Regions from separate parts of the Nocardioides anomalus genome, predicted to be linked through region 3. Evidence: predicted binding sites of a transcription regulator. Region 3 holds the regulator's gene; each other region holds the start of a gene.
The links. The regulator LexA, encoded in region 3, represses DNA repair genes until DNA is damaged. The targets are predictions, from matches to a motif close to TCGAACANNTGTTCGA.
Positions count from the first base shown of each region.

Region 1: a site for LexA is predicted at 6,631-6,646, ahead of recA (recombinase RecA). Genes of this name have one in related genera too.
Region 2: a site for LexA is predicted at 4,784-4,799, ahead of G5V58_RS07100 (DUF6504 family protein). Genes of this name have one in related genera too.

Region 1 is NZ_CP049257.1:2,583,111-2,593,319, forward strand. Features, by position in the region: gene G5V58_RS13030 (sirohydrochlorin chelatase) at 1-378, shown strand, start outside; gene G5V58_RS13035 (hypothetical protein) at 460-1,026, shown strand; gene G5V58_RS13040 (DUF3037 domain-containing protein) at 1,023-1,406, opposite strand; gene G5V58_RS13045 (HipA family kinase) at 1,403-2,071, opposite strand; gene G5V58_RS13050 (PPK2 family polyphosphate kinase) at 2,165-3,013, opposite strand; gene G5V58_RS13055 (GNAT family N-acetyltransferase) at 3,027-3,728, opposite strand; gene G5V58_RS13060 (thioesterase family protein) at 3,755-4,513, opposite strand; gene G5V58_RS13065 (regulatory protein RecX) at 4,578-5,381, opposite strand; gene recA (recombinase RecA) at 5,455-6,498, opposite strand; gene G5V58_RS13075 (hypothetical protein) at 6,687-7,235, opposite strand; gene G5V58_RS13080 (S-methyl-5'-thioadenosine phosphorylase) at 7,293-8,081, opposite strand; gene G5V58_RS13085 (DUF3046 domain-containing protein) at 8,078-8,272, opposite strand; gene G5V58_RS13090 (methyltransferase) at 8,282-9,427, opposite strand; gene G5V58_RS13095 (GNAT family N-acetyltransferase) at 9,449-9,970, shown strand; gene G5V58_RS13100 (hypothetical protein) at 9,921-10,209, opposite strand, start outside.
Region 2 is NZ_CP049257.1:1,380,071-1,390,279, forward strand. Features, by position in the region: gene G5V58_RS07065 (phytoene desaturase family protein) at 1-362, opposite strand, end outside; gene G5V58_RS07070 (hypothetical protein) at 359-1,789, opposite strand; gene G5V58_RS07075 (DUF4126 domain-containing protein) at 1,786-2,394, opposite strand; gene G5V58_RS07080 (hypothetical protein) at 2,404-3,147, opposite strand; gene G5V58_RS07085 (SigE family RNA polymerase sigma factor) at 3,144-3,632, opposite strand; gene G5V58_RS07090 (YbaK/EbsC family protein) at 3,678-4,172, opposite strand; gene G5V58_RS07095 (hypothetical protein) at 4,198-4,701, shown strand; gene G5V58_RS07100 (DUF6504 family protein) at 4,824-5,225, shown strand; gene G5V58_RS07105 (SAV_6107 family HEPN domain-containing protein) at 5,258-5,743, shown strand; gene G5V58_RS07110 (DNA polymerase III subunit alpha) at 5,800-9,798, shown strand; gene G5V58_RS07115 (methyltransferase domain-containing protein) at 9,842-10,209, shown strand, end outside.
Region 3 is NZ_CP049257.1:168,760-178,968, reverse strand. Features, by position in the region: gene G5V58_RS25700 (DUF6069 family protein) at 1-298, opposite strand, end outside; gene G5V58_RS00980 (mismatch-specific DNA-glycosylase) at 403-936, opposite strand; gene G5V58_RS00975 (NupC/NupG family nucleoside CNT transporter) at 1,002-2,264, shown strand; gene G5V58_RS00970 (ATP-binding protein) at 2,272-3,267, opposite strand; gene G5V58_RS00965 (hypothetical protein) at 3,331-3,675, shown strand; gene G5V58_RS00960 (DUF3052 domain-containing protein) at 3,696-4,112, opposite strand; gene G5V58_RS00955 (LysM peptidoglycan-binding domain-containing protein) at 4,217-4,576, opposite strand; gene lexA (transcriptional repressor LexA) at 4,893-5,660, shown strand; gene G5V58_RS00945 (MXAN_6640 family putative metalloprotease) at 5,804-7,345, shown strand; gene G5V58_RS00940 (phospholipase D-like domain-containing protein) at 7,421-8,734, opposite strand; gene G5V58_RS00935 (hypothetical protein) at 8,878-9,411, shown strand; gene G5V58_RS00930 (ATP-dependent DNA helicase) at 9,408-10,209, opposite strand, start outside.

The sequences.
Region 1 (10,209 bases), 2.4 Mb from region 3:
GCCGACGCCCGGGTCCGCGAGCTCGACGCCCTGGTCCTGGCCGCGGCCGGGTCCAGCGACCCGCTGGCCAACCAGTCCGTGGCCCGCCTCGGTCGCCTGTGGGGCACCCACCACAGGCTGCCGGTCACCGCGGCCTTCGCCTCCTCCGCGCCGCCGGCCACCGGCGAGGCCGTGCGGGCCTTCCGCGCCGAGGGGCGCCGACACATCGCCGTCGCCTCGCTGTTCCTGGCTCCCGGCTTCCTGCCGGACCGGGCCGCGGAGCTCGCGGTCGAGGCCGGTGCGGTGGCGGTCTCCGAGCCGCTGGGCGCGCACCCGAACCTGGCCCGGGCGGTCCTTGCGCGGTACGCCGTCGGCGCCGTCGAGCTCGTCCCCGTCTGAGGCCCCAGCAGCACGGGGTCGGTCGCGGTATGGCCTGAACAGGTCATCCGCGCCGGGGCCGACCCGGTCTAGGTTCGCGGCATGACCCGCGTCCGCACCGCCGCTCTCGGCACTGCTCTGCGCACCGCACTCCTCCCTGCACTCCTCGCGATGACGCTCGCCCTCGCTCCGGGTGGGTCGGCGCTGGCCGGTCCTGACCACGACCGCGCGGGGGCCCAGCACGAGGTGACGGTCCTCGGTCCGGACAGCAGCGCCGAGCTCGCGACGTTCACCAAGGCGAAGTGCTACCAGCAGTCGCGCCGCAAGCGGTTCTCCGCCGTCGCCACGTCGACGGACAAGGCGTGGCGGCTCATCGTGGTCGTGCCCGCATTCGCCGGGTTCGACCGGGACTACGACGTGCCGCTCGCGGACTACGCGCCGGGCAACCCCACGATCGTCTTCCGCAGCTCCGACCCCAACGGTCCGGTCTGGAGCTCGCTCGACGTGCCGCCCTTCCCCGTGCCCGGCTTCGGCCAGGTCACCTTCGCGCGCAAGGGCAAGCTGATGGGCGTCGGCTTCGGCCCCGCGATGTGGAACGAGGGCGCGACGAGCGCGGTCACCCTGGCCGGCGTCCTGAGCTGCTCCTACAAGAAGAAGCACCACCACTAGCCGACGAGCTGCTCCAGGAGGCGCTCGAGCTGACGGGCCGGGTCGGTGGTGACGCCGCCGTGCACCGGCCCGGGCTGCAGGACGGTGCTCCGCGGCGCCTTGAGGAAGCCGAACCGCTGGCGCAACGGCTCCGCGCCGGCCGCGCCGGAGGTGGGGTGGCCGGCGCAGACGGCGTGCGCGAAGGCGAGCGACTCCTCGACCTGCGCGACGTCCACGCGGGGATCCAGGGCGCGCAGCCGGTCGGCGTCGACGTGCCAGGCGAGGTCGAGGAAGTCCGCCATCTGGCAGTGCAGGACGACCCCGACGTTGAGGAACTCCTCGCGGTCCACGCGCGGCACGCACCGGAGCACGACGTACTCGTAGGCCAGCCTCCCGCTCACGCCGCCGCTCCCGGGAGCCACTGGCGGGTGCCCAGCCGGGCGCTGAGGAAGGCGACGTACGCCGCGCGCACGGCCTCGGCGTCGTCGGCGCCGGGCACCGGCTCCAGCCACTCGTCGGGGACCTCGGCCAGCACGTTGACGAAGACCTGCTCCCCCAGCAGCGCGCCCAGCTCGGCGTCAACCCCCGGGAGGTCGGACACGTGGTCGCGGAAGACGTGGTCGTCCACGCTCCACGGCTGGGCGGCGAACCGCGCCGGGTCGGTGACACCCCCGCCCCAGGCGTGGTGGAAGTAGAGGCTGGCCCCGTGGTCGATGACCCAGAGGTTGCCGTGCCACAGCAGCAGGTTGGGGTTGCGCCAGGACCGGTCCACGTTGGCCACGAACGCGTCGAGCCACAGCACCCGCGCAGGGTCGGTGCTGCCGGCGGGCACGTGGCCGTCGAAGCCGAACGAGCCGGGCAGGAAGTCGGTGCCGAGGTTGAGCCCGGCACTGGCGTTGAGCAGGTCCTGGACCTCCTCGTCGGCCTCGTACCGCGCGATCTGCGGGTCGAGGTCGAGCGCGACGATCCGCGGGGTGCGCAGCCCGATCCGCTCGGCCAGGCCGGCCACCACGACCTCGGCGACCAGCACGCGCAGTCCCTGGCCGGCGCCGCGGAACTTGCACACGTAGGTGCCCAGGTCGTCGGCCTCGACGAGGCCGGGCAGGCTCCCCGCCCTCGCGCAGCGGCGTGACGTAGCGGGTGACGCCGACGGTCGGGATCACTGCAGGGGGACCTCGGTGAGCAGGCGTTGGCGCTGCTCCTCCACGTCGAAGTCGGCGGCCGGCCACTGCGGGTTCATGGCCAGCAGGGTCTCGTGGAGCAGCTGGCCGATGGCCAGGTTGCGGTACCACTTGTGGTCGCTCGGCACGACGTACCAGGGCGCGACCTCGGTGTTGGTGCGCTCGAGCGCGATCTCGTAGGCCTCCTGGTACTTCGGCCACAGCGCGCGCTCGTCGACGTCGGCGGGGTTGAACTTCCAGTGCTTCTGCGGGTCGTCCAGGCGGGCCAGGAGGCGCTCGCGCTGGGTCTCGGCCGAGATGTGCAGCATGCACTTGATGATCGTGATCCCGGCGCCGAGGGCCTCGGTCTCGAAGGCGTTGATGGCGTCGTAGCGCTCCTCGATCTCCTTCTTCGGCGCCAGCTCACGCACCCGGCCGATGAGCACGTCCTCGTAGTGCGAGCGGTCGAAGACGCCGATGCGGCCCTTGTCGGGCAGCGCCTTGCGGATGCGCCACAGGAAGTCGTGCTGCAGCTCCTCCTCCGTCGGCCGCTTGAAGGAGTGGATCGAGACGCCCTGGGGGTCGACCAGCCCGACGGTGTGGCGCAGCACCCCGCCCTTGCCGGAGGTGTCCATGCCCTGCAGCACCAGCAGCAGGGCGCGGCCGTGGCCGACGTCGGCCACGCCTTCGGCGTACAGCCGCTCCTGGAGGTCCGACAGCTCGTCGCCGAGCGCCATGAGCGCGCCCTTGCCGGCCTTCTTGTCGCCGTCGAAGCCCGGGGTCGCCCCGCTGTCCAGCGCGCTGAGGTCGACCGGGCCGGGTGGGAGCCGCAGGTCCGCGGCGGTCAGCGTCGTCACGGGCTCAACCTATGACCGTCGGCACGTCGAGCGTGCAGCCGACCACCGTGGTGACGCCCCCGCCCGCCTGCGGCTCGTCGAACCACAGCCCCTCCGCGAAGCCCGCCTTGGCCAGCACCCGCAGGCTGGCGGCGTTGCGGTGGTCGGGCGCCGCGAAGTAGGTCGTCGCCTCCGGGAAACGGCTCCGCGCCCGCTGCATCCAGGCCCACAGCACGCGCGGGCCGAGCCCACGACCGCGCCACTGGTCGGCGCCGATCGCGTAGTCCACGCCGATGGCGTCGGGATCCGGGCCGAGGACGGCGTACTCCGGGTAGTCGCCGATCCGGTAGTCCTGCACGAACCCGACCGAGCGGCCGTTGACCTCGATCACCCACATCCGGGTGGGGCTGCGACCGTCGACGCGCTCGGCGTACTTCTCGGCGATGTCGGCGTCGGCCAGCTCGCCCTGGGACCACCAGCGCTCGACCGCCTCGCTGCGCCGCCACGCGACCACGTCGTCGAGATCGCCTCGCGTCATCGCCCGGGTGGTGACCCGGGTGTCGTGGTCGACGACGAAGCGCTTGACCTCACCGGACAGGTCGACCGGCTCGGGGTCGGCGTGCAGGCTGGCGCACGTGCGCCGCGCGGCCGCGGCCCAGGACTCCCCCGGACGCGCCACACCGTGGAGCTCGCGATCGCGGTCGACCACGACGACGGGGACGGACACGAGCCCATTGTGGCCTCATCCCGGAGTCACTGCGGCCGCACCGTCAGGGTCTGCGCCACGGCCCCGAGCGGACCGTGCTCGTCGTGGAGGACGCTGCGGGTCAGCCCGTGGCCCTCCGGACCGAAGGTGACCGTGGTGTCGAAGCCCAGCCAGCCCTCGGCCGGGCGTCGGACCAGGTGCGCGGTGAGGTCGACGTTGGGGAAGCGCACCCGCTCGGGTGACTCGCGCACGGTCATGCCGTTGGCGATGTCGAACAGCGCCGCCGCCCGGCTCAGCCGGCTGGTGGGCTCGTCCGCCAGCAGCACGGTGTCGGTGCGCACCCAGTACTGCGCGCGCCCGGGCTCCCGCTCGTCCCGGCGCACCTGCGCCGAGGCGAGGTAGCCGCCGCCCCAGACCGTGGTCGGGTCCCAGGGCGCGAGCTCCCCGGGCCCGGCCAGCTCCGCCTCCGCGCTGCCCCGGACGGCGCTCGTGTCGCGGACGTCCATGAGCCACGCCCGCAGGCTCACCGCCGGTCGACCGGCGTGGCTGAGCACCGCCTCGACCAGCTCGACGGTCCGCCCCGCGCGCAGCACGCTCGTGCGCACCTCGACCTCCTCCATCGGCAGCACGCCGAGGATGTCGAAGCCGAGGCGGGTCGCCACCTTGTCGCCGGCCCTCTGTTCGACCGCGTGGGTGAGCAGGCCCAGCGAGGGCCCGACGTGCTGCTGGTCGAGGTCCCAGGCGCCGCTGACGTGCTCGGTCGGGGCGAACGTGTGCTCACCGGTGCGGTGGAAGTAGGCGGACATCGCCCCCATGCTCCACCCAGGCGCCGGCGGGCTCTCGCCTGGCTCGCGCCGGCTGCGGTGCTCGTCAGACCGAGTGCGGCTCCTGGGGCTCCTCGCGCCCGGCGTCGCGCAGCTCGTCCTTGACCACGCTGAAGGCCAGACCGCTGGAGTAGCCCTTGCGGCCCAGCATGCCGACCAGTCGCCGAGTCGCGGTGGCGTCGTCGACCCGGCTCAGCGAGCGCAGCTTGCGCCGCACCAGCTCGCGGGCCGCCTCCTCCTCCGCCGCCGGGTCGAGCTCGTCCAGGGCCTCGCGGGCGGTCTCGTCGTCGATGCCCTTGCGGCGCAGCTCCTGGGCCAGGGCCCGGCGGGCCAGCCCCTTGCCGCCGCCCGAGGCCGGCTGCCGCTGGCTGACCCAGGTCCGGGCGAAGGCGCCGTCGTCGACCAGCCCGACCTCCTCGAACCGGTCGAGCACGCCGTCGGCCACCTCGGCCGGGACGTCCTTGGCCGCGAGCTTGTCGCCCAGCTCCTTGCGACTGCGGGCCCGGCCGGTGAGCTGGTCGAGCAGGATGGTGCGCGCCACCGACTCGGGATCGGCCGCCGGCGCCTCGCGGGCCGGGTCGCGCGGCAGGTGGGCGTCGGGTCGCTGCTCCTCGCGGTCGCGCCGGCCGCGGCGGGCCGAGCTGCGGCCGCGGGCCGGGCGCCGACGCTGGCCCCCGCCCGCAGGCTCCTCGGACCGGGTGCCCCAGCTGGTGCGCGCCGCCGGCCCGCGGCCCCCGGCGTCCTCGCCGGGGGTGGCCGGCCGCTCGCCCGGCGTACGGCGCGTCCAGGCGTCGACGCCCTCGCTCACGTCACCGAGCCAGTCGGGCGCCGGTCTCGTCTCGTCGTGCACGCGTGCCCTCCTCGTGTCGCCGTGGTCCGGCGCCCCGACCGCCGCCGTGTGCGGCGGTCGGGACCGGGTCGGCTCAGAAGTCGTCGACGCCCACGGGCTCGGCCGGCGCGGCCTCGTCGGCCACCGAGGGCACGACGCCGAGCTTCTCGAGGATCTTCTTCTCGATCTCGTTGGCCAGGTCGGGGTTGTCGCGCAGGAACCCTCGGGAGTTCTCCTTGCCTTGGCCGAGCTGGTCGCCGTCGTAGGTGTACCAGGCGCCGGCCTTGCGGACGATGCCCGCCTCGACGCCGACGTCGATGAGGCCACCCTCGCGGGAGATGCCCTTGCCGTACATGATGTCGAACTCGGCCTGCTTGAACGGCGGGGCGACCTTGTTCTTCACGACCTTGACGCGGGTCCGGTTGCCGACCATGTCGGTGCCGTCCTTGAGCGTCTCGATGCGACGCACGTCGAGGCGGACCGAGGAGTAGAACTTCAGCGCGCGGCCACCGGTCGTGGTCTCCGGCGAGCCGAACATGACGCCGATCTTCTCGCGCAGCTGGTTGATGAAGATCGCGGTCGTGCCGGAGTTGTTGAGGGCACCGGTCATCTTGCGCAGCGCCTGGCTCATCAGCCGGGCCTGGAGGCCGACGTGGCTGTCGCCCATCTCGCCCTCGATCTCGGCGCGCGGCACCAGCGCGGCCACGGAGTCGATGACGATCAGGTCGAGGGCGCCGGAGCGGATCAGCATGTCGGCGATCTCGAGCGCCTGCTCACCGGAGTCGGGCTGGGAGACCAGCAGGGCGTCGGTGTCGACGCCGAGGGACTTGGCGTACTCCGGGTCGAGCGCGTGCTCGGCGTCGATGAAGCCGACGATGCCGCCGGCGCGCTGGGCGTTGGCCACCGCGTGCAGGGCGACCGTCGTCTTGCCGGAGGACTCCGGCCCGTAGATCTCCACGACCCGCCCGCGCGGCAGGCCGCCGATGCCGAGCGCGACGTCGAGCGCGATGGAGCCGGTGGGGATCACCTCGAGCGGCGCGCGGGTCTCGTCGCCCAGCCGCATCACCGAGCCCTTGCCGAACTGCTTCTCGATGTTGGCCAGAGCGACGTCGAGCGCCTTCTCCCGGTCTTGTGCCATGGTCGTGCCTTCCAGGGTCGGTGGGTGGTGAGGTGCATCTCCGACGCTAGGGATGGCCACCGACATCCGGTCCTACCGGTCGTCGGGCTGTGGAGAAGCGGCCCCGGCGTCGCACCTGTGGACAGAACGTAGCCGAACAGGTGTTCGACACGGGTGCGACACGCGGGGCCGCGCTCCGGGCAGTCGGCTCAGAGGGGCGTGACGCAGCGGTGCCAGAAGATCTGGGCGCTGGCGTCGCCGACCAACGCGCCCCCGAAGTCCACGGCGCTGGGATAGACGATGGCACCGTTGACGGTCTGGAGGTCGATGAACTCGTACTGGCTGAGGTTGCCGTTGGCCCAGGTGATGCCGGCCTGGTCGCGCAGGACGCGGTACTCCGGCCACGACATCAGCCGGCCGCCCTTGGCGTTGCAGTCGGTGAGCGCGGCCGCGAAGCTGGAGGGCCCGGTCGCCGCCTTGTCGATGCACGAGCCGAGGACCAGCACGTCGCTGGCCGCACAGGTGCGGGCGGCCAGGTCGGCCGGGCTCAGCGAGCCGTCCGCCACGTCAGCGCCGGTCAGCGAGCCGTCCTTGACGTCCTTGCCGGTCAGCGAGCCGTCCTTGACGTCTTTGCCCTTGACGGAGTTGTTCTTGATCTGGGCCGAGCCGATCTTGGCGGCGGCGTACGACGTGCCGCCGAGCGCGACGACCAGCGCCAGCACGGCGACGACCAGCGCGGGGGTGGGGCGGAGCTTCATGGGGGACCTCCGGGGTTGCGGAACGGGATGGCCCGCAACCTAGGAGGATCCGGCCGATCAGGGAAGGTCGTAGGTGAGCTCGATGCCCTCGGCCCAGGTCGCGCAGGTGCAGCCGTCCGGGTCGGGCAGCGCCTCGACGGCCGCGGTGAGCAGGCCGGTGAGGCGCTCGAGGTTCTGCTTGAACAGCGCGAACACCTCGGCCTGGCCGACACCGTCGTCGCCCTCGGCGCCGGCGTCCATGTCGGTGACCAGGGCCAGCGTGGCGTAGCAGAGCTGCATCTCGCGGGCCAGGGCCGCCTCGGGGGCGCCGGTCATGTTGATGAGGGTGCCGCCCTGGGCGGCGTACCAGCGCGACTCGGCGCGGGTGGAGAAGCGCGGTCCCTCGATGACCACCATCGTGCCGCCGCGCTGGACGTCGGGCGCGGCCGCTGCGAGCGCGGAGGAGACGCGGGGGCAGTAGGGATCGGCGAACGGCACGTGGGTGGCGCCGTGCTCGACGTAGGAGCCGACGCGAGCGGTGGTGCGGTCGACGAGCTGGTCGGGCACGACGAGGTCGCCGGGCGCGACCGAGGCCGCGAGGCCGCCCACGGCGCACGGCGCGAGGACCTGGCGGACGCCGAGCGAGCGCAGGGCCCAGAGGTTGGCGCGGTAGGGGATGGACTGCGGCGGGAACTGGTGCTCCTTGCCGTGCCGCGGCAGGAAGGCCACCCGCCGGCCGGCGACGGTGCCGACGGCGACAGGCGCCGAGGGGTCGCCGTACGGCGTGGTGACGGCGTGCTCCTCGGCGTCCTCGAGGAAGGAGTAGAAGCCGGTGCCGCCGATCACGGCGACGTCCGCGACGCTCACTTCACGGCCGCCGGGAGGTCGAGCGCGCGCCAGACGGCGGCCCACACCTGCTTGGGCGACACGCCGGCGTCGAGCGCCTCCTGCGCGGTCCGCCCGCCGAGCTCGGCCATGACGAACTGACCGGCCCAGGACCGGTAGTAGCCCGGCCCGAGCGCGTCCTCCAACCGGGACCAGAACTCGGTGTGCCTCACCCGATCAGCCTAGGTGGCACCTCGGACAGCCCGGACGGCGAGCCAGGCCTGCTCCCCGCCACCGGTACGCCGGGCGAGGTGGTCGACCCGCCACCCGGCGCCCTCGAGCGCCGCACGCAGCGGCCCCTCGCGCCAGTAGGTGAAGCGCCGCGGGGCCGGCACGTGCCCGTGCGTCGACCACGCCTCGCCGTCGCCCTCCTTGAGCGACAGGCCGAGCACGCCGCCGGCGCGGGTGGCCGAGGCGAGCCGGGCCAGCACGGTCGGCAGGTCGGCGCGGGCGACGTGCAGCAGGCTGGCGTTGGCCCAGACCCCGTCGTAGGGACCGCCGAGGTCGTCGCCCAGCGGGTCGAGGACGTCCGCCTCGTGGCCCAGGGCTCGCAACCGGTCGACGAAGCCCCGCGACACGTCGGTGCGCCGGACGGTGAGCCCCCGCTCCTCCAGCGCCGCGGCGTCGCGGCCGCCGCCGCTGCCGACCTCGAGCACCGCTCCCCCGGCGCCCGCTCCCTGGACGGCCGCGGCGAAGGCGTCGAGGCTCTCGCGCACCTCGTCGGTGAGCTCGGCGACGGCGGCGCTGAAGGCCTCCGCGCCCCCGTCGTACGCCGCCGCGGTGGCCCGGGCGGCGAAGGCCCGGACGTCGTGCCTGTGGTGGAGCACGTCGTGCAGGTGGTAGCGGGCGATGGTGTCGACGGTGAACTCGCTGCCGTTGGAGCGGAGCCCGCGGCGCGCCCAGGTCGCCTCGGGGGCGTCGCACAGCGCGTCGTAGCGCCGAGCCACGGCCTCGGCCGCCGCCACCAGCGCGGGCGCGACGTCGGCGGGGTCCTGGAGGTCGTAGCGCTCGGCCACGGCCGTCTCGTCCTGGTCCCAGTTCGCGAAGGTCGGCTCGTCCTGCTCGAGCATCAGGTCCAGGCGCTCGCCGAAGACCCGGTGCACGTCGCGCACGTGGCAGGCGTACTCCAGCGGGGACCAGGTCTGGGGGTCCGGCCGCTCGGTGGCGCCCGGCTGGGCGAGCACGACCGACCAGCCCACGGCGTCGTCGCGCAGCAGCGCCCCGATCCGGTCGCGGTCCAGGTCGGCGGCCACGAAGCCGCACTCCGGGCACGGCTCGCGCAGCACCCAGGTCCAGTCCTTGGTGTCCGGGACGATCTCAGCAGCCACGCACCCAGCATGATGGGGCCCGTGCTGGTGCGCGACGCAGATCCTGCCGACCTTCCTCGGATCGCCGCCATCTACGACGAGCAGGTGCGCACGGCGATCTCCACCTTCGACCTCGTGCCACCGCCCGTCGACCAGTGGGCCGCGAAAGTCGGGAGCACCAGGCCGGGCGACCACTTCCTCGTGGCGCAGGACGACGGGGTGCTGGGCTTCGCCTACTCGTCGACGTACCGCCCGCGCCCGGCGTACGACCGCACGCGGGAGGTGTCGGTCTACCTCGACGAGGCGGCGCGCGGGCGCGGCCTCAGCCGGCTGCTGTACGCCGAGCTGCTGGCGCGGCTGCGCGCCGAAGGCGTCCGCACCGTGCTGGCGGTCATCGCGCTGCCCAACGAGGCGAGCGAGGCGCTGCACCGCGGGTGCGGGTTCGAGCGGGTCGGGGTGCTGCCCGAGGTCGGGTGGAAGTTCGAGCGCTGGATCGACACCGCCCTCTGGGCCCTCAGCCTCGACCCAGCGCGCCGAGGAACGCCTCCGGGTCGTCCAGGCTGACTCGCAGGGTGTGCACGCGCAGGGGTACGCCGAGGCAGCGGGCGGCCGCGGGCGGGTCGAGGTGGAGCACGACCAGGCCGCGCGGGCTGGTGTTGACCAGCCACTCGCCGCGCCAGCCGTGGGCTCCGACGCTGATGGTGTGGCGCGGGTCCCGCTCGGCGGAGGTGATGGAGCCGCGCGGGATCGTCGCGCGCCAGGTGGGCCCGAGGCGGACCGTGAGGGTGTCGTCGGTCAGGTCG
Region 2 (10,209 bases), 1.2 Mb from region 3:
CACCGCTGGCCGAGACCGTCGCCGAGCTCGTCGAACGCGCGCAGCTGCGCGGCCCGCGAGTGCCCGGGCAGCCCGAGCACCGTGCCGTCGGCGAACCAGTGCTCGCGCACCAGGTCCAGGGGCTCCAGGTTCAGCTCGCGCTCCAGCGGTCGCCCGCTCTTGCGGAACAGGTCGCGCACCACCGCCGGCAGCAGGGTGTACGTCGGGCCCGCGTCCCAGGCGAACCCGTCGGCCTCGACCGTGCCCACGGCCCCGCCGAGGGTGTCCAGCCGCTCGAGCAGGGTGACGTCGTGGCCGAGCTTGGCCAGCCGCGCCGCCGAGGCCAGGCCGCCGAAGCCGCCGCCGACGACCACGACCCTCACGCGGGGACCCGCACGTCCGGCGCCGGCTCGAAGGCACCCGCGACCGCCGTCCCCGCGCCGCAGGTCCGCTCGACGTAGCGCAGCAGCGCGGCGGTGACCGGCGCCAGCCGCTCGCCCGGTCGGAGCGCGGCACAGGGCTCGACGCGCGCGTAGGAGCCGCTCGGGGTCGCCCCGATCGAGAACGCGTTGCCGGTGTCCACCTCCGATCTGCTGAAGTCCGTGCCGTCCCACGCCAGGGGGTGGCTCTGCGCCGCCGTGCCCACGCCGCCCTCGCCCACGCACACCACCTTGCCGGAGCGCTGGGCGTCCATCGCCGGCACCAGCGCCTCGACGTCGTCCACCGTCAGCCCCGTGTCGTGCCCGGCGAGGAGGGCCGCCTGGAGGAAGGCGAAGAAGCGCCGGTCCAGCTCTGCGACCGTGGACGCGCCCGCCGACATCCGGCTGTTGAGCTCGGTCGGGCGGAAGCCGTCGGCGGTCAGCACCCCGTCGATGCCGAAGGCGCCGCGGTAGCCGTGGACCCGCTGCAGGTGCGCGCCGACCCGGTGCACCGCCGCTCGCATCTCCGCGCGGTCCGCGTCCGGCGGGTCCCACGTCGTGCCGAGACCGCAGTAGCGGAAGGTCCGCGTGCCCGGGTCGCGCAGCACCGCGATCTCCACCGGCCGCAGGGCGGCGGTCCCGTCGGGCAGCACGAAGCCGTGGATCGAGCACGGCACGCCGTCGAGGAACGGCGCGATCCGCACCCGGTCGCAGCGCGGCCGGAACCACGCCAGCGCCTCGGCCCGGTCGGCGTCGTCGCGCACCCACCGGACGTAGTTGCCGCCGCCGTTGAAGCCGTCGCGCGCGTCGCCGGACCACACCGTGCCGAGCGGCCCGGCCAGGTCCTCGGCCGCCGCCCGCAGCGCGGCGTCGTCGGCCAGGTCGACCAGCTCGTGCGCCGGGCCCGTCACCCCCGCCGCCTCCCACAGCGCATCGGCCCGCATCTTGTCCTCCAGCGCCACGAACGCCCCCGGCCGGCCGCCGGTCACCGGGCGGCCGTCGATCGGCTCGTCGCTGGTGACGAACGGCGTCGCCCACCACGCGCCGCGCCGATCGGGGTCGAACGCGTCGACGGCCGCCCTCAGCTCGGCCGGCAGGTGGTGGGCCAGGTGGTCGTGCAGGCGCAGCTCGTCGGTCATCGTCGCGGTCGCGGGCGGCGTCAGCCACCGCACCTCGCACGTGTCGTCGGCCGGGACCTCGCCCGCGCCGCCCGTCGTGGCCACCACCAGGACCGGGCAGCCCAGCCCGCGCAGCCACCCGACGTACGGCGTGGCGCCGGCGAGCACGTACGGCCCGAGCACCACCGGCCGTCCGCCCCACAGCTCGGCGCCGAGCCGGTCGGCGACCGCGGCCCGGACGTCCGGGTCGGTCAGGTCGGTCAGGTCGGTCACCGGGCGGTGCCCGCGGCGCGCCGCTCCCGCCGCGCCTGCCAACGCCGCCAGCCGCGCCGGACCAGCCGGATGGCCAGGAACAGCAGCAGCAGGCCCGCCACGAGCAGCACGGCCGCGACGGCCGCGGCGATCCGCGGGTGCTGGACCGCGACCGCCACCACGCCGAGCACGGCGAGGTCCTCGGCGAGGCTGACGCCGATGTTGGTGACCGGCTCGGGCGAGGTGTTCACGGCCAGCCGCAGCCCGGTCTTGGTCAGGTGCGAGACCAGCGCCGTGCCGCCCCCGACGGCGGCCAGCGCGACCTGGTCGAGCCGCGCGTCCTCGGGCACCTGCCCGGCCAGCAGCGCGCCGATGACGGCACCCGCCGTGGGCCGGATCGCGGTGGAGACGACGTCCCACGTGGAGTCGACGTACGGGATCTTGTCGGCCACGAACTCCATCGCGTACAGGAACCCCGCGATGGCCAGCACGTCCCACCGCGCCAGCACGTCGGGGATGTCCGAGCGGTCGCTGATCCGGTCCGCGACACCGAGGACCAGCACCACCAGGTAGGCGTTGACGCCGCTGGCCCAGCCGCTCGAGAACGCCAGGGGCAACGACTCCACGCCGAGAGCCTAGGGTGCGCCGACCCCCGGCTCGACGGCCGCGGCGAGCAGGTCCTCCACCGGCACCCGGAAGCCTGCCTTCTCGGGGCTCGTCGCGGCGAGCTGCTCGGTGACGGTGACCGTGCCGGTCGGGGTGGTCGCGATGACCTGGCGGCGGAACACCCGCTCGTCGGGGTTCACCTCGTCCAGCTCGGACACCGGCACGCGCGCGAAGGTGAGATCCCAGCTGCGCCCGACCCGTTGGGTCTGCACGGCGCCGGTGTTGACCACGGCGAGCTCCTGGACGACGGCCGGCCGGCCGTCGGCGCCCGTCGTGGGCGTGCAGGAGACGTAGCCGAGCGCCATCCGGTCCCGGCAGTACGCCGCCGGATCGGTCAGCGTGTCGCCGCGCCGCAGCTCGACGGTGAAGAAGTGCCAGCCGCCCTCGGACGGTCCCAGACCCAAGAGGGTCGCGTCGCCCTGGCGGCGCGTGCTGGCCACGGGCAGCGGACCTGCCGCGGGCTCGAGCTCCGCCCGTACGTGGGCCGCCCAGCCGCCCTGTGTCGAGCTCGGCTGCGCCACCGGCTCGTCCCCGAGGGCGAGCGGGACGGCGGCGGCCGCGACCGCCACGACCGCGGCCGCGGCAGCGCCCGCGACGAGGCGTCGGGCGCGCAGCCGTCGACGACCGAGGGCGACGGGCACCCGGGCGTCCAGGCCGTGCGGGGGCTCGGTGGCCGCGACGTCCTCGCGGAGCAGGGTGGCGAGCTGGTTCATCGGGTCTCCTGGAGGTCGAGCTCGGGCAGCCGCTCGCGCAGCGTGGCGAGGGCGCGGGCGGTCTGGCTCTTGACGGTGCCGTCGCTGATCCCGAGCAGGCGGCCGACCTCGGCGACGGGCAGGTCGTCGAGGAAGCGCAGGGCGACGACGGCGCGCTGGCGGTCGGGCAGCGCGGCGAGGGCGGCGCCGAGGTCGGGTCCGTCCGGGACGGGCGCGGCGCGGTCCGGCAGGTCCTCGGTCGGCGTCTCGGGGCGGTGCCGGCGCAGGTGCGAGAGGCACTCGTTGACCACGACCCGGCGCGCGTAGGCCAGCCGGGTCTCCTCCCGCACGCGCGGCCACGCGACGTACAGCTTGGCGAAGGCCTGCTGGGTCAGGTCCTCCGCGACGTGCCAGTCGCGCACCACGACGTAGGCCGTGCGGCGCAGCGCGGTCGCCGTGCCGGCGTAGAACTCCGTGAACTCCCGCTCACGGCGGTCGCGTCGCACCACACTGCTTGTACGTCGTGGGCCGCGCGTCAGGTTGTCACGGGGTCAGTCGACCTCGATGGTCTCGGCGCCGGTCATCCGCGCGAGCTCGTCGTAGGTCGTGCTGAACACCGCCGCCGGGTGCCCGGCGGCGGCCCACACCACGTCGTACTGCTGGAGCTGGACGTCGAGCCACGTCGGTACCGGGGCGGGGTGGGCGAGGGGCGAGACGCCCCCGATGACCTGCCCGGTGTGCTCGCGCACGAACTCCGGCTTGGCCCTCGTGAGGGCCGGTACGCCGACCCGCCGCGCGGTCGCCTCGGTGTCCACGCGGTGCGCGCCCGAGGTCAGGATCAGCACCGGGGAGCCGTCGGCGTCGAAGAGCAGGCTGTTGGCGATCGCGCCGACCTCGCAGCCCAGCGCCTCGGCGGCCAGTGCGGCCGTGTGGACGGAGTCGGGCAGAATGACGACCTCGCCCGTCCCGCCGAGCCGCGCGTGCGCCTCGCGGAACCGGGTGATGGACGGGTGCTCGGTGGAGACTGGCTCGGTGGGCTCGGTCACGGGCCACAGCCTAGGAAGGGGAGCGGTGAGCGCGCAGCAGCCAGCCTCGGTGACGTGGGCGGTGCGGCTCCTCTACGCGATCGTCGCGCTCGGGCTCCTCGTCACGGTGCTCATCGTGGTGCTCCACGACCAGCTGATCCGGTCCTGGGCCGAGGGCCGCCGCGACCTGCGCCGGGTCCTCGACACCCAGGGCCTGGACGCGGTCAAGAACGGCGACGTGCACGTCCCGGCGTTCGTGCCGGTGGCGATCGTGCTGTTCGTGGTGGTGGCCATGCTCATCTGGGTGCTGACCGAGTTCCTGCGCAAGGGCTACCCCTGGGCGCGGGTGGCGCTCACCGTCACGCTGTTCTTCCTCGCCGTCGGCACCATCGCCGGGCTCCGGACCGGGGCCCCGCTGACCTTCATGGTGCTGTCGATCGCCTCCTTCCCGATCGAGGCGGTGGCGGTCTTCTTCCTGTGGCACCAGGACACCGCCGCCTACCTGCGCGGCTCCTGGAACGCCCCCGGCGAGGACCGCGCCCGGGCCTGAGCCGGCCCCCTCCGACCCCGGACCCACCCTGTGGATCCGGGGTTGACGTGCTGTCCGTGCGGTGGGGTACCGTTCGAGTTGTTCGAACACGTGTTCGAACAGACCGTCGAGAGGGGACCCGCATGAGGCGCTACGCCGACCCGGTCGAGGTGCGGCAGGGCCCGCTCGACGACGACGCCCGCGGCCTGGGCGCGCAGGGCGCGAGCGAGGGGCCGCAGCAGTTCCTCTGGCACGGCCGGCTGTGGAAGGTGCGCGCCGTCCTGGCCCACTGGGTCGAGACCGGGCCGTGGTGGCACTCCGCCGGCGCGCAGGCCGCCCGGGGCGCGGACGGCGGCGCGACCGACGAGCGCACGGCGCGCGTCCCGGTCCCGCTGGGCGACCTGCTGGCCGAGCGCGAGCTGTGGCGCGTCGAGGCCGGCCGCGGCCGGACCACGCCCGAGGGCGAGCCCGACGGCGGCGGGGTCTTCGACCTGTCCTTCGACTGGACCGACGGGCGCTGGACCCTCGTCGGCTGCACCGACTAGAGACCCGCCCCGAGCCGAGAGGACGCACGACCATGGAGAACCCCCACGTCCTGCCCGCCACCACCCACTCCTACCTGGCCCGCAGCGCCGAGTCGCTGAGCGAGGCGGTGGGTGCGACCGAGGCGACGACCCGCTACGCCTGCGCGCACGTCTCCGCACTCCGGGCCGCCGCCGCGCTGCTGGCCGCGAAGGCCCGACCGGTGGCGCCGACCCGGCGCAAGCCGCAGAAGAACGCCTGGGTCCTGCTCGCCGAGGTGGCGCCCGAGCTGTCCGAGTGGGCGGGGTTCTTCGCCGCCGGCGCCGGCAAGCGGGCCGCTGCCGAGGCCGGCTCCCGCCGGGCGGTGACCGACCGCGAGGCCGACGACCTGGTCCGCGACGCCGACCGGTTCCTGGCCGTGGTCGAGCAGTCGCTCGGGCTGGCGGCGCACGCGCCCACGCTTCCCTACCTCGTGCCGCCGATCGCCGCGCCCGGGACGGGCGGCACCGTCACCGCGCTGCGCGACCGCCGCGTCGGCTGACGGCGCGCTGAGCGGAGACGACCTGGACCCACCACCACGAGGAGGACGCACCCCGCATGTCCGACCCGTTCGTGCACCTGCACGTCGCCTCGGGCTACTCCCTGCGCTACGGCGCCTCCCACCCGCACACGCTGGTCGAGCGGGCCGTCGAGCACGAGATGGACACCCTCGCCCTCACCGACCGCGACGGGACCTACGGCGCGGTGAAGTTCGCCCGGGCCTGCTACGCCGCGGGCATCCGGCCGGTGCTCGGGGTCGAGCTGGCCCACCACCCGACCCAGCCGTGGGGTCCGCCGCGACCGCGCCCGCGGACGCCGGTCCGCGGCGGGGCGCTGCGCGACCCGGCGCCGAGCGCGCCGGGTGGCCTGCCCCGGGTGACCTTCCTGGCCAGCGCCGACGGCCGGGGTGGCGGTCGCGCGGGCTGGGCCGCTCTGTGCCGGCTGGTCTCGGCCACCCACCTGGCCGGCGAGCGCGGGGACCCGGTGCTCGACCTCGGCGCCCTGGCCGACGGCCGGCTCGGCGGCGATCTCGGCGCGGAGGTGCGCGAGCACGTCGCCGCCGGTCACCTCGTGGTGCTGCTCGGACCGCACTCCGAGCTGGCCCGCGCGGCGACCCGCCGGCGCGACGACCTGGCCCGGGCCGCGCTCGAGCCCTGGCGGGCCCTGGTGCCGCGCACCCACCTCCAGGTCGAGCTGGTCTCGCACCGCCTGCCCGGCAGCCCGCGCGACGGCTGGGGGCCCGGCACCACCGCCCACGCCGCCCGGATGGCGCGCGTGGCCCGCGACGCCGGGCTCGGCACGGTGCTGAGCAACGCGGTCCGCTACGCCGACCGGCGCGACGCCCCGACGGTCGACGTCCTCGACGCCGCCCGCCGGCTGGTCGCCCTCGACCGGCGCCACGTCGACCGCGGCAACGCCGAGGGGTTCCTCAAGTCCGGCAAGCAGATGGCCGAGATCGCCGAGGAGGTCGCGCGCCAGTCCGGGCTCGCCGCCGACCCGGGGCGCGAGGCGCAGCGGCTGCTCGCCCACACCCGGGCGGTGGCCGACCGCTGCGCCCTCGACCCGCGCGCCGACCTCGGGCTGGGGGAGGTGCACTTCCCCGAGTTCGCGCTGTCGGGTGCCGGCACCGACGCCGACGCCATGCTCCGCGCCCGCTGCGAGGGCGCGATCGGCGACCGCTACGGCTCGGGCCCCAAGGCCGTGGTCTGGAAGCGGCTCGACGACGAGCTGCAGCTGATCCGCGGGCTCGGCTACGCGTCGTACTTCCTGACCGTCGGCGACGTCACCGACCTCATCCGCGACCTGGGGGTGCGGTGCGCCGCGCGCGGCTCCGGCGCCGGCAGCCTGGTCAACTACCTGCTCGGGGTCTCCGGCGTCGACCCGGTCCGGCACGGCCTGCTCATGGAGCGGTTCCTCTCGCCGCTGCGCGAGGCGCTGCCCGACATCGACGTCGACGTGGAGTCCGCGCGCCGGCTGGAGGTCTACGAGCGGATCCTCGACCGCTACGGCGGCGAGCGGTGCGTGTGCGTCTCCATGATGGACACCTACCGCGTCCGGCACGCCGTGCGCGACGTGGGCGCGGCGCTCGGCATGCCGCCGGCCGAGGTGGACGTCATCGCCAAGGCCTTCCCGCACATCCGGGCCCGCGACGCCCGGATCGCGCTGCGCGAGCTGCCCGAGCTGCGGGCGAGCGGGCTCGACGACGCCCGGCTCGACCTGGTCTTCCAGCTCGTCGAGCGGCTCGACGGGCTGCCCCGCCACGTCGCGGTCCACCCGTGCGGGGTGCTGCTGTCCGACGCCACCCTGCTGGACCGGACGCCGGTCGAGGCCAGCTTCGCGGGCTTCCCGATGAGCCAGTTCGACAAGGACGACGTCGAGGACCTCGGGCTGCTCAAGCTCGACGTGCTCGGCATCCGCATGCAGTCCGCGATGGCCCACGCGGTGGTGGAGATCCGCCGCACCGACGGCCTCGAGGTCGACCTCGACGACCAGGAGCAGGTCCCGCTCGACGACCCGGCCACCTACGAGCTCATCTCCTCGGCCAAGACCCTGGGCGTCTTCCAGATCGAGTCTCCGGGCCAGCGCGAGCTCGTGGGCAAGTCCGGTCTCGACTGCTTCGAGGACGTCATCACCGACATCTCGCTGTTCCGCCCCGGCCCGGTCAAGAGCGACATGGTCACGCCCTACCTCGAGGGCAAGCAGCAGTGGCGCGCCCCGACGCACCTCCACGAGGACCTGCGCCCGATCCTGCGCGGCACCTACGGCGTGGTCGTCTTCCACGAGCAGGTCATCGAGATCATCGCCCAGCTCACCGGCACCACCTTGGCGGAGGCCGACGAGCGGCGGCGGGCCCTGGGCGACGTCGAGGGGATGGCCGAGACCAAGGTCTGGTTCTTCCCGCGCGCGCTGGCCCGGGGCTACCCGCTGAGCGTGGTCACCCGGATCTGGGAGGTGCTCAAGGCCTTCGCCTCGTTCGGGTTCTGCAAGGCCCACGCCGCGGCCTTCGCGCTGCCGACGTTCCAGTCCGCCTGGCTCAAGACCCACTGGCCGGCGCACTTCCTGGCCGGCGTGCTCACCCACGACCCGGGGATGTACCCCAAGCGGCTGATCCTCGACGACGCCCGCCAGCTCGGCATCGTCATCCTCGGCCTCGACGTCAACAGCAGCGAGAAGGAGTACGTCGTCGAGCGCGTCGCGCCCGACGTCCGCGCGGGCGCCGGGGCGCAGCGCCGCGACGGCATCCGGCTCGCCCTGGCCGAGGTCAAGGGCATCAGCGAGGGCGAGGTGGAGCGGATCGTGGCCGCCCGGCCCTACCACTCGCTCACCGACTTCTGGCAGCGCGCCCGCGTCTCGCGCCCGGTGGTGGAGCGGCTGGTGCTGGCCGGCGGCTTCGACGCGGTCTACGGCATCGACCTCGGTGCCGAGGGGGTCTCGCGGCGCAACCGGGTGACCCGCCGCGACCTGCTGCTCCAGGTGGCCGGGCTCGACCGGCACGCCCGGGCCGTCGAGCGCGCCGGGCGCAGCCGAGGCCTGGGTCGTGCGCGCACGCCGTCGGCGTCGGGCAGCCGGGAGGGCTCGGTGGCCCGGGCCAAGGCCGACGACGCCGCGGCCCGCAACAGCTCCGACCACCGGGTGCGCGACAGCGTGCCCGAGCTGGAGCGGCACCCGCTCGGCGACGCCGGCGTGTGGGCGCGCGCCGCCGCGCAGTCGCGCGCCACGCCGGCGCCGCCGCCCGTGGACTCGGTCCAGCTCACCCTCGACCTTGGTGACGAGCCGGCCGAGGGCGAGGTGTCGGGGCTGCCGGAGCTGACGCCCGAGGAGCGGATGAAGGCCGAGCTGGAGATCCTCGGCCTCGACGCGAGCCGGCACGTCGTCGACTCCTACGCCGCCTTCCTCGATGAGCTGGGCGTGGTGCGCAGCGCCGGCCTGCTCCGCGAGCGCAGCGGCTCCGAGCTGCTCGTCGCCGGGGTCAAGGTCGCCACCCAGACCCCACCGATCCGCTCCGGGCGGCGCGTCGTGTTCCTCACCCTCGACGACGCCACCGGCCCGGTCGACGCCACGTTCTTCGAGGACGCGCAGGGTCCCTACGCCGCCACCGTCTTCCACTCCTGGCTGCTGGTGGTGCGCGGCGTGCTGCGCCGCACCGGCTACCGCGGCGTCTCGCTGCGGGCCACCGGCTGCTGGGAGCTGCCGGTGCTCGCCGCGCTCTGGCGCCGCGAGGGCATCGAGGCGGTCCGCGAGCGGCTGGCCGTCGTGCCCGAGGGCTTCGGCGCCGTCGGTGTCGAGCTGGCCGCCGCGGGCGCGGCGCAGTCCCGGTCGTCGCGGCCCGTCGTGGCCAAGCCGCCGACCTCCCCTTCGAGAGGCTCGGGACCCGGCGACCCCGAGGCGGAGGCCGGGACCGGCCAGCACACCGCAGGTGGCATGGCGCGGCGCCGGGTGCTCATGCACTCGAGCGGCTTCGCGCTCTCGCCGTACGCCGACGTCAAGCCGGCCGGCGAGGACACCCGCGAGGTCGCCCGCAAGCTGTGGCACCGCAGTCCCGGGAGCCCGGGGTGACGGCGCCGAGGCGCGTCGACGGGTGCGCCCTAGGCTGGGCGGCATGCCCGGGACCGCCAGCGAACGCCGCGACAGCGCCCGCACCGTCGTGGTCTGGGACGACCTCGCCGAGGTGCTCGACGGCCCGACCCTCGACGTGCTCGACATCGGCGGCGGCACGGGTGTCTCCGCCGTCCGGGTCGCCCAGCGCGGCCACCGGGTCACCGTGGTCGACCCCAGCCCGGACGCCCTCGCCGCGCTGGCCCGCCGGGCCCGCGAGGTCGGCGTCGAGGTCGCCGGGCTCCAGGGCGACCTCGGCTCGCTGGCCGACCTGGTCGAGCCGGCCAGTGCCGACCTGGCCCTGTGCCACGGCGTCCTCGAGGTCGTCGACGACCCGGCCGCAGCCCTGGCCGCCCTGGCCGGCACGCTGCG
Region 3 (10,209 bases):
CGGCCACGGCCACCCAGACCGCCCAGGCCCGCTCGGTGTGGCGTTCCAGCACCCGCATCAGCGCGGCGCCGACCACCGCCACGACGACGGCGGTCACCACCACCGAGGCGAGTCCCACCTCGCGCGACGGCCCGCCTGAGTCCAACCGCAACGCGATCCCGGCGACCTGGGTCGCCACGAGCCACCCAGCGGCCGCGACCCCACCCGCGGCCACCGCCACCGGCGCGTCGTCGCGCCACCGGCGCTGCGCCGCGCGCACCTCGCCCTGCTGCACCGGGGTCTGCACCTGCTGAGACATGGTCTCCTCCTCCGTCCCCGCCCGCTCTGGGCGATGAGACGACGCTAGGGAGGACGGGGCGCTCGCCAGCAGGGTCGGACGTGGTCGGTCCGCTACGACAAATGTCAGTGCGGGCGGCGCGCCTGGAGCTCGGGCGCGGCGATGGCCGCGAGCTCCTGCCACCACGCGAGCCGGTTCGGTCGGCCGTCGTAGTCCTTGCGCTGGTTGGCGCCGCTGGTGCCCGGCAGCACGAAGACCTCGGAGCGCCCGATGCCCCACGGTGCGAGCCCCAGCCCGGGCGGGCGGTGGCCGAGCGCGCGGGCGGCGTACGCCGCGGTGCCCTTGGCCGTGAAGGCGAGGAAGGCCGGATCCCAGCGCTCGACGGCGGCGACCAGGCGCTCGATCTCGACCCACCCTCGGTTCAAGTCGTGGTCCCAGTGGCCGACGAGGTCGGTGAGGCCGAGACCGAGCGCGGGGACGGTGTGGTCGTCCTGGGGCCGCAGGCGACTCGGCGTCAGCCCCGAGAGGTGCGCGCACTCCCAGAAGCTGTTGCCCGGCGAGGCGTAGTAGTGGTCGCGCTGCTTGGTGCTCTCGGCGCCGGCCATGCCGCAGAAGACGATGACCGGATCGGGGCCGACGACGTCGGGCAGGACCTCCACGGGCCGGCGGTACCCGGCGCGCGAGGCGTGGCGCGTTCACCGGCCCAACGGGGTACCACCCCCTCGTGGGCGACTTCCGCGGCCTGCTCGGGCTGGCCTTCGTGCTGCTCGTGGCCGTGGCCTTCTCCAAGCACCGGCGCGGGATCTCCTGGCGCACGGTGGGCGCCGCGCTGGCGCTGCAGATCGGGTTCGCGCTGCTGGTGCTGCGGTGGGGGCCGGGCGAGGACGCGATGGCGTGGGTGTCGCACCGCGTGGAGTCGCTGATCGGCTACACCGAGGACGGCACGACGTTCGTCTTCGGCCCGCTGACGGGGGTCGGCGGGAAGGACCAGACGATCTTCGCGCTGCAGGTGCTGCCGGTCATCGTCTTCCTCGGGGCGCTGATCGGGCTGCTGTTCTACCTGCGCGTCATCCAGTACTTCACCTTCGTGGTGGGCGGCGCGATCTCGTGGCTGCTGCGGGTCAGCCGGATCGAGGCGACGTTCGCGGCGGTGGTGATCTTCCTCGGGCAGAGCGAGGCGCCGCTGATGATCGCGCCGTGGCTGCGCAGCCTGCGCAAGGGCCAGCTCTTCACGGTCATGGTCGGCGGCTTCACGGCCGCGGCCGGGTCGACGCTGGTCGGCTACTCGCTACTCGGCGCCCCGCTGGAGTACCTCCTCGCGGCCACGGTCATGAACGCACCCGCCTCCCTGCTGATGGCCAAGATCATGTGGCCCGACAGCACGCCGACCGACCCGGACGACGAGGCGGAGGGCGTGGCCGAGGACGACGCCGACCAGGTCGACGTGCGCCAGGTCAGGGACGAGCACTCGCGCAACGCCATCGACGCCCTGGGCAACGGGGCGCTGGCGGGCGGCAAGATCGCGGTCACGGTGGGGGCGCTGCTCATCGCGTTCATCGCCTTCATCGCCCTGGCCAACGGCATCCTCGGCGGGGTCGGGGGCTGGTTCGGCGCCGACGACCTGACCTTCCAGAAGCTCCTCGGCTGGTGCCTGGCGCCACTCGCCTGGCTGCTCGGCGTCCCGTGGTCCGAGGCGGTGGACGCCGGCTCGTGGATCGGGCAGAAGACCGTGCTGAATGAGTTCGTGGCGTACGCCGACTTCGGGCCGCAGGTCGACTCGGTCTCCCCCGTGACCGTGGCGGTGGTGACCTTCGCTCTGGCCGGCTTCGCCAACCTCGGCTCGATCGCGATCATGATCGGCACCATCGGCTCGCTCGCCCCCGAGCGGCGCTCGTGGGTGGCCCAGCTCGGGCTCCGCGCGCTACTGGCCGGCACCCTGGCCAACCTGGCCAACGCCGCCATCGCCGGCGTGGTCATCAGCCTCTGAGAGGGGCTCAGCCCGTCTCGTCCAGGGAGTCCGCTCCGGCCCCCTCGTCGACGGCCAGGTCGAGGGCGAACCACACCGTCGTGCCGACGGCGTCGCGCTCGGAGCCCCAGCGGTCGGCCAGCGCCTCGACCAGCTGGAGGCCGCGGCCGTGCACGCGCAGGGGGTCGGGGTCGTCGTCGGGTGCCGCCTCCGGCGCGGGCCCGCCGCGGTCTCGCACCGACACGGTCAGCGCGGTGTCGAGGACGACGCGCAGCTCCGAGGAGCTGTCGGCGTGGAGCACGGCGTTGGTCACCAGCTCGGAGACGCACAGCTCGGCGGTGGACAGGAGGTCCTCGGACGCACCGGCCTCGACCAGCACGTCGCGCACGAACCGTCGTGCCGCGGACGGCGCGCGCGTGTCGCCGTGCAGCACCATCCGTGCGGTGACCGCACCGTTGTCGTCGGCGTCCCAGACGTCGTCGTGCCTCGTGCCCGCCAGCCGGACCCGGTCCACCGCCTCGGCCGTACGCCGCGCGGTCGCCTCGAGCAGCTGCCGCTGGGTCTCGTCGAAGCTCCACTCGCGGTCGAGGTAGAGCACGATGCCGCCCATCGGCGACCCGGTGCCCGGCAGCGGGACGACGGCCATCGCGCGGACGTCCTCGGGCTGGCGCTGGACGAACTCGGCGTAGCGCGGGTCGAGCTCGTGGCGCGCGCCCAGCACCGGCTCGCCGGTGCGGACCACCGTCGTGATCGGGACGTCGTCGTAGGCGTCGATGTGGCACCAGTCGGCCCGGCCCTCGTCGAGCTCGCGGTCACTGGCGGTGAACCGCAGCCGGCGTCCGCCGCCCTCGGTCAGCGCGAAGCCGATCCGCCGCACGCCGGGCAGGGCGCCCAGGTCGCGGAACAGGCTGGTGGCGATCTCGTCGACCCCGCCGGCGCCCAGCAGCGCGAAGCCGAGCCGCGACAGGTGCCCCAGCGGCGCCTGCGGCTCGACCGGCGCAGCCGCCTGCGAGGGCCTGGACACGCGCTCAGACTAGGGCAGCGTGGCCTCCGCCGCGGGCAGGTCCGGGCAAGTCATGATGTCGCGGTGGCAGGGCAGGAGGGTCTCCCGGGGAGCGACCCGAGCGGCGGCGCGCGGCGCGGCGCCCGGCGCGGACCCCGGCCCCGGCGAACCTTCCGGCCCGACCTCGCCCTGCTCGGCGCCGGCTCGCTGCTGACGCTGCTCGCCTGGGTGGTGCTGGTGTGGCTGGCCATCGGGGCCGGGCGCGACGCGCGTGGAGGCGAGTCCGGCCGGTGGACGGTCCTCGTCCTGTGCTCGGTGGGCGCCGTGGTCTGCCTCTTCGGCTGCCTGTGGCTGCTGACCGCCCTGCTCCGTGCGGTCGGGGTCCTCGAGCAGCCGACCCGCAAGGACGCGCGGCCGCACCGGCACTGAGGTCCGGTCCGCCGCGGCGCTCACCGGTCCCGCAGCCGGCGCACGAACTTCTGCCCGGACCAGGTCTCGTCGAGGGCCGCGACCAAGACGTCGACGAAGCCCAGCGCGAGGCCGAGTCGGCGCACCTGGTCGCCGTCGAGGTCGCTGTCGATGCCGCGAGCCTTCTGGGCGGCCTTCTTCGGCCAGCAGACCCAGACCATCCCGGCGGTCGTGGTCCGCTCGAACAGGACGGGGAGCCGGCGGCCCAGCGCCGCGCGCGAGGTGTGGAAGGTCAAGGTGACGTCCGCCCGGCGCGGGAGCCGGTGCACCACGTGTGCTCCCCCGGTGTCCCCGAGCTCCAGGTCGAGCGGGGCGCCGTCGAGGAAGACCACGTGCTCGTCGCCGATGCCGAGCTTGCGCACGAGCGGAGTGCCTGAGGATCCGGCCACGAGGGTCATGGTGCCCGGAAATGACCGCAGGGGCGGAGCCACGTGGCTCCGCCCCTGTCTTCCCCGGCCCGCCAGCCGGGGTCGAAGCGGCTGACGAAGTCTGTGTGGTGCGGCTACTCGGCCGGGACGACCAGCCGCTGACCCGCCTGGAGCGTGGGGCCGTCGAGCGCGTTGAGCTGCTCGATGCGCTGCATCATGCCCCGCACGTCGCCGTCGTCGGCTAGCCCCGAGGCGATGGCCCAGAGGGTGTCGCCGCTGCCGACCTGGACGATGCGGGTCGGCTCGGGCGTGCCGGGCTCCTGGGTCGCGACCGAGCCGGCCGCGGTGACGAAGACACCGATGGCGAACGCGACGACCAGCGCTGCGACCAGGACCACCAGTCGACCGCGGCGGGTCAGCCGCACGCTGGAGCGCGGACGCACGGCGCGGGCCGGGCGGGTGGTGAGGACGGTGTCGAAGGTCATCGCGGTCATGTCGGGACTCCTGGGGAAGTGGCCACGGTCGCGGCCTGGGGTCTGCTGCTGGTGATCGGTTGCTGTGTCCAGTTGTAGAGGCGACCACCGACAGTCCTCGGCGGCGCCGGTCCGACCAGCGGTCGATCGAACACGTGTACGAGCGTAGAACAGGTGTTCGAACGATTTCAAACACCTGTTCGAGCGGCGTGTCGCGCCCGCCCGACGTGAGAGGCGGCGCGGGGCGCCACCTCGCGCGAGGCGTGGTCCGCCACGAGCGACACGCCCGTTCGAACAGGTGTTTGAAACCGGGCAACGCCGTCGCTACGGTCAGCGCATGGCTGGACAGACTCCTGGACCGGGCGGCGGCTCCTCCGCTGCCGGCGGCGGCATCAGCGGCACCGTCACCGAGCTCCCCGACGGCCCCGCGGACGCGACGGGGCTCACCGCGCGCCAGCAGCGCATCCTCGAGCACCTGCGCGACTTCATGGAGCAGCGCGGCTACCCACCGAGCATGCGCGAGATCGGCGAGGCGGTCGGGCTGACCAGCTCCTCCTCGGTCGCCCACCAGCTCAAGGTGCTGGAGGAGAAGGGCTTCGTGCGCCGTGACCCCCACCGCCCGCGCGCGCTCGAGGTGTTCCTGCCCGAGGTCATGGCCGCCCGCAAGTCGGTCTCCTCGGCCGAGGAGACGCCGTACGACGAGACGGGGATCGGCGACGCCGTCCCGCCCGCGACCTACGTGCCGATGCTGGGTCGGATCGCGGCCGGTGGCCCGATCCTGGCCGAGCAGAACCTCGAGACCGTCTTCCCGCTGCCGCAGGAGCTGGTGGGCAGCGGCGAGCTGTTCATGCTCGAGGTGGCCGGGGAGTCGATGATCGACGCGGCGATCTGCGACGGCGACTTCGTGGTCGTGCGCCGCGAGCAGACCGCGTCGAACGGCGAGATCGTGGCCGCGCTCATCGACGGCGAGGCGACCGTCAAGACCTTCCAGCGCAAGGACGGCCGGGTCTGGCTGCTGCCGCACAACCCGGCGTACGAGCCGATCGACGGCACCCACGCCTCGATCCTGGGCAAGGTCACCGCGGTCCTGCGCCGCCTGCCCTGACCGGCCGCAGCGGCGCGTCGGCGCGCGGCGTCACGGCTCCAGGACAGCTGCAGACCAGCACCCAACCGTACGGTCTCGGTGTCCGTCTTCCGGGGTAGGGTCCACACGACCTCGTCGACCTTCCCTACAGACTCGGAGAACCCATGCCCACGACCTCACGGGCGCGCCGCAACCCGGCGCTCGTGCTCACGGCGGCGGTGGCCGCGGCGTTCGCGCTCGTCGCCACCACGCTGAGCACGCCCGCGCTGGCCGCTCCGTCCGCCGCGCGGACCGCGAGCGTCGCCAAGCCGGCCGTCAAGCACGACCGCACCTGGCGCGCCAAGGCCGCCCTGGCCCAGGCCCAGAAGGCGTTCAGCCCCAGCACGCCGGCCAACCAGCGTCCCGACGCGACGCTGGCCCTGCGCAAGCTGTGGATGCTCAAGGACGCGCTCTCCCCCGCGGACCGCGCGGCCGCCGACCGGCTGGCCCAGCGGCCCGACAAGCCGGCGACGGTGGGCGACGAGAACATCCTGCTGCACTACGACCCGGCCGAGCTCAACCCGGCGGCGTTCGACCAGAACGTCGCGCTGGCCACGGTGCAGAACGTCGCCAACACCTACGCCGCGTCGGGCTACCGCCGGCCCAAGCCCGACAAGGGCAAGGGCGGGGACAACCGCATCGACATCTACCTCGACTCGCTCGAGCCGGGCCTCTACGGCTACTGCACCACCGACCAGCGGCTGCGCGGGCGGCACCACGACGTCTGGGCCTACTGCGTCCTGGACAACGACTACGCCGGCTTCCCGAGCCACACCCCGCTGCAGAACCTGCAGGTCACCGCGGCGCACGAGTACTTCCACGCGACCCAGTTCGCCTACGACGCACTCGACGACGACTGGCTGCTCGAGGCCACCGCGACCTGGGCCGAGGACGAGCTGTACGACGACGTCAACGACAACGTCCAGTACCTCCGCCGCAGCCCGATCACCTCGCCCGGACGGTCGATGGACAAGTTCGAGGACACCGGCGTCTTCCAGTACGGCGTGTGGAACTTCTTCCGGCTGATGAGCAACACCTACCCGGAGAAGACCGGTCTGCTGCCCAACGTGATCCTCAAGATCTGGGAGGCGGCCGACAGCTCCAAGGGCCGCAAGAACCTCTACTCCACGCAGGCCATCAACAAGGTGCTCAAGAAGAACGGCACGTCGCTGGCGGACTTCTTCACCTACTACTCCGCGGCCACGCGGCTCACCCACACGCCGATCTTCGACGAGGGCGTCGAGCAGAACTACCCGATCAAGCCGGCTGCCGGCTCGGTCACGCTCGCCGGCGGCAAGGGCGCCAAGGGCAAGCTCAACCTGGACCACCTCACGAGCGCGACGCTCAACATCGCCAACGGTGGCGGCGCCTCGGCGCTGAAGGTCAAGCTGCGGATGGCCCCGAAGTCCCACGGCTCCAAGGCGATCTACGTCGCCTACGGCGCCAACGGCGCGGTGCTCTCCATCCAGGCCATCAAGGTCAACCGCAAGGGCAAGGGCAAGGCCACGGTGGCCTTCGACCCGAGCGTGACGTCGGTGGACGTGACCCTGGTCAACGCCAGCACCAAGTACCGCCAGTGCGGTCGTTACCAGCGCAACGCGGTCTCCTGCTCCGGCAAGGCCGTGTTCGACAACCAGCGCTCCCGGGTGTCCGTCAAGGCCGCCTGAGACAGCTGACCTACACACCAGCCGGCCCCGGTGACCTCACGGTCACCGGGGCCGGCTGCTGCGTGGGGCGACGTTTCAGTGGCAGCGGGCCTGGACCGGGGTCGCGGACTCGCGGGACTGGTGGGCGTGGCGGAAGGCGTCGCTCACGTGGGCGCGGTAGGCCCTGAAGGCCCACTGGCCCTCGAGGCGCAACATCAGCTCGTCGTTGTAGAGCAGCCCGCCGCAGGTGGTGTTGCTGGTCCCCGTGACCACGGCGTACTGCACCTTGCCGCCGATCTTGGCGTGGATCGCGTAGACCTTGTCGTGGGCCACGATGGTGCGCACCAGGTTGTCGGCGATGTCGACGCTCTGCCCGCCCGGGAGCCGGAACGGGCGCTGGAGCCAGTTCTCGATCAGGTCGCGGGTGGTGACGATGCGCAGCTGGCAGCCCTCGCGCCAGAGCCGCCCGATCTGCGCGCGGACGTCGTAGCGCTGGATGACCGCGACCATGATGTCGACGGTGCGCGCGCCCTTCACGCAGTGCGTCTGCTTGAGGGTGTTGAGCACGATGTCGCCCTTGCGCGGGTAGACCATCGCCGCCGGTGGGCCGGCGTAGGTCTTCTGCGCGTCGCCCCACGTCTGGCCGCCGACGGTCCAGCTCTGCGCGCGCAGGCGCTGGAAGTAGTCCAGCGCGAAGGCGTAGTAGCCGTCGTCGGTGACCCGGGCCAGGCTGTTGACCTGGGAGTACTGGCGCCCCTCGAAGTTGCTCGAGCTGGTCACCACCGAGCGCTGGCCGTCGATGTCGGCCAGCAGCAGCTTGAGGTGGTTGACGTCCTGCGACGGCGGGGCCGGGCCGCTCCCCCGCCACGGCAGACAGGCGCCCTGGCAGACCACGACGTTGCCCGGCGCGGGGTCGCCGGCCTCGATCTGGGCGATCACCGCCCGCCCGGCCGCCTTGGTGGTCATGTCGGCGTCGGCCACGATCTCCACGTGCGCGCCGCGCTGCTGCGCGGCCACCAGCGCCTTGGTCGTCGCCGGGATGTCCCAGCGGAACATCGCGATGCGCAGCGAGTCGCCGGCGCCCGCGGCGTTGAACAGCTCGACGAACCGGCGCACCACCGCCGGGTCGCTGCCGCCCTTGGTCGCCGGTGAGGAGAAGCAGACCTCCAGGGCCGCGCCGTCGGTGTTGCAGCCACTGAGGCGGGTCTTCCCGCGTGCGGCCGGGGGTACGGCGGTCGGCGTCGCGGTCGCGGCGGCGGGGCGGACCGGGGCCGCGGACGAGGACCCGGCCGTCACCGCCCGCGCAGCCGGCTCCCGGCTCTCGACCGGCGGCTCCGAGGAGCTCGACGCGCACGCGGAGCCCAGCAGCGCCAGGGTGAGGGCGGCGGTCGCGACGACGCGGTAGGCCATGCCCCAGGGTCTCATCCGCGCCGGGCACGCGGTCCCGGAGCACGTCGGCTCCGGGGACGTCTCGGTGCTCCCAAGGGCGCTCGCGGCTCTAGACCAGTGCGCACGTCGCCGTGACCCGGCTGCCAGGCGCGCGTTGTCGGGGCATGCCGCTCCACACCGTCGATCTGGGCCGGGCCGTCGCGCCCGCGGCGGGGCGGCAGCTGCGCACGGTCGGCGGCCACCTGTTCTCGCGCTGGCCGACCGGACTGGCGCCGGAGCGGCGCTCGGACCGGCGGGGCTACGTGATCAGCTTCGGGTCCGACGCCGACACCGAGCCGCTGCGCGAGCTGGTCGAGGCCTGCGAGCTGGCCGGTCGGCCCACCGCGTGCGTGGCGGCCGGAGACGCGGCCCACCAGGCGCTCGGACGGGCGACGTACCGCTGGGAGGCCGCGCCGGCGCTCCGCACCCCGTCGCTCGAGGTGGCCCGGCAGAGCGTCGCCGCCGCGACGGCCGTCGTGGACGGCGTGGACCCGCACCTGGTCGTGCTGCAGCTCGAGGACGGCTGGCGCGAGCTCAGCACGTTCGTCGACCACCTGCGCGAGACACCGCAGTGGGACCGCTCGGTGGTCGTGGCGCTGACCGACGTCGAGCGCGACCTGGGCCTGGTCGCCCGCTGGCTCGGCGTCGAGCTCTTCTAGCGCGCGTCGGAGGGTGCCGCCGCGGCCAGGCGGGCCAGGGCCTTGCGCACCACCGCGGGATCGGTCGTGGTCCACATCGGCGGCAGGCTGGCCTTGAGGAAGGGGCCGTAGCGGGCCGTGGCCAGCCGCGGGTCGAGGACCGCGACCACACCGCGGTCGGCGTGGGTGCGGATGAGGCGACCGGCGCCCTGGGCCAGCAGCAGGGCGGCGTGGGTGGCGGCGACCTGCATGAAGCCGTTGCCGCCGGCCTTGTCGGCCGCGCGCTGGCGGGCGCTCATCAGCGGGTCGTCGGGCCGCGGGAACGGGATCCGGTCGATGAGCACCAGCTGGCAGGTGTCGCCGGGCACGTCGAGGCCCTGCCAGAGCGAGAGGGTGCCGAACAGCGCGGTGTGCGGGTCCTCCTTGAACTGCCGGGCCAGCTCGGGCAGCTGGGCGTCGCCTTGGGCCAGCGTGGTCAGGTGCGGCAGCCGCACCCGGACCGCGTCGGCGGCGGCCTCGGCCGCGCGGCGGCTGGAGAACAGGCCCAGCGCGCGGCCCTCGCAGGCGTCGACGAGCTCGACGATCTCGTCGAGCTGGGCGGCGCCGAGCCCGTCGCGGCCGGGCGGCGGGAGGTGGCGGGCGACGTAGAGGATGGCCTGCTGGCCGTAGTCGAACGGGCTGCCCACGTCGAGCCCGCGCCAGGGCAGCGTGTCCTCGTCGCGCTCGAGCTCCTGCCCACCCGCGCGGTCGACGTCCTCGCTCGGCTTGAGCCCGAAGCTGCCGGCCACGGCGCCGAAGTCGCCGCCCAGCCGCAGCGTG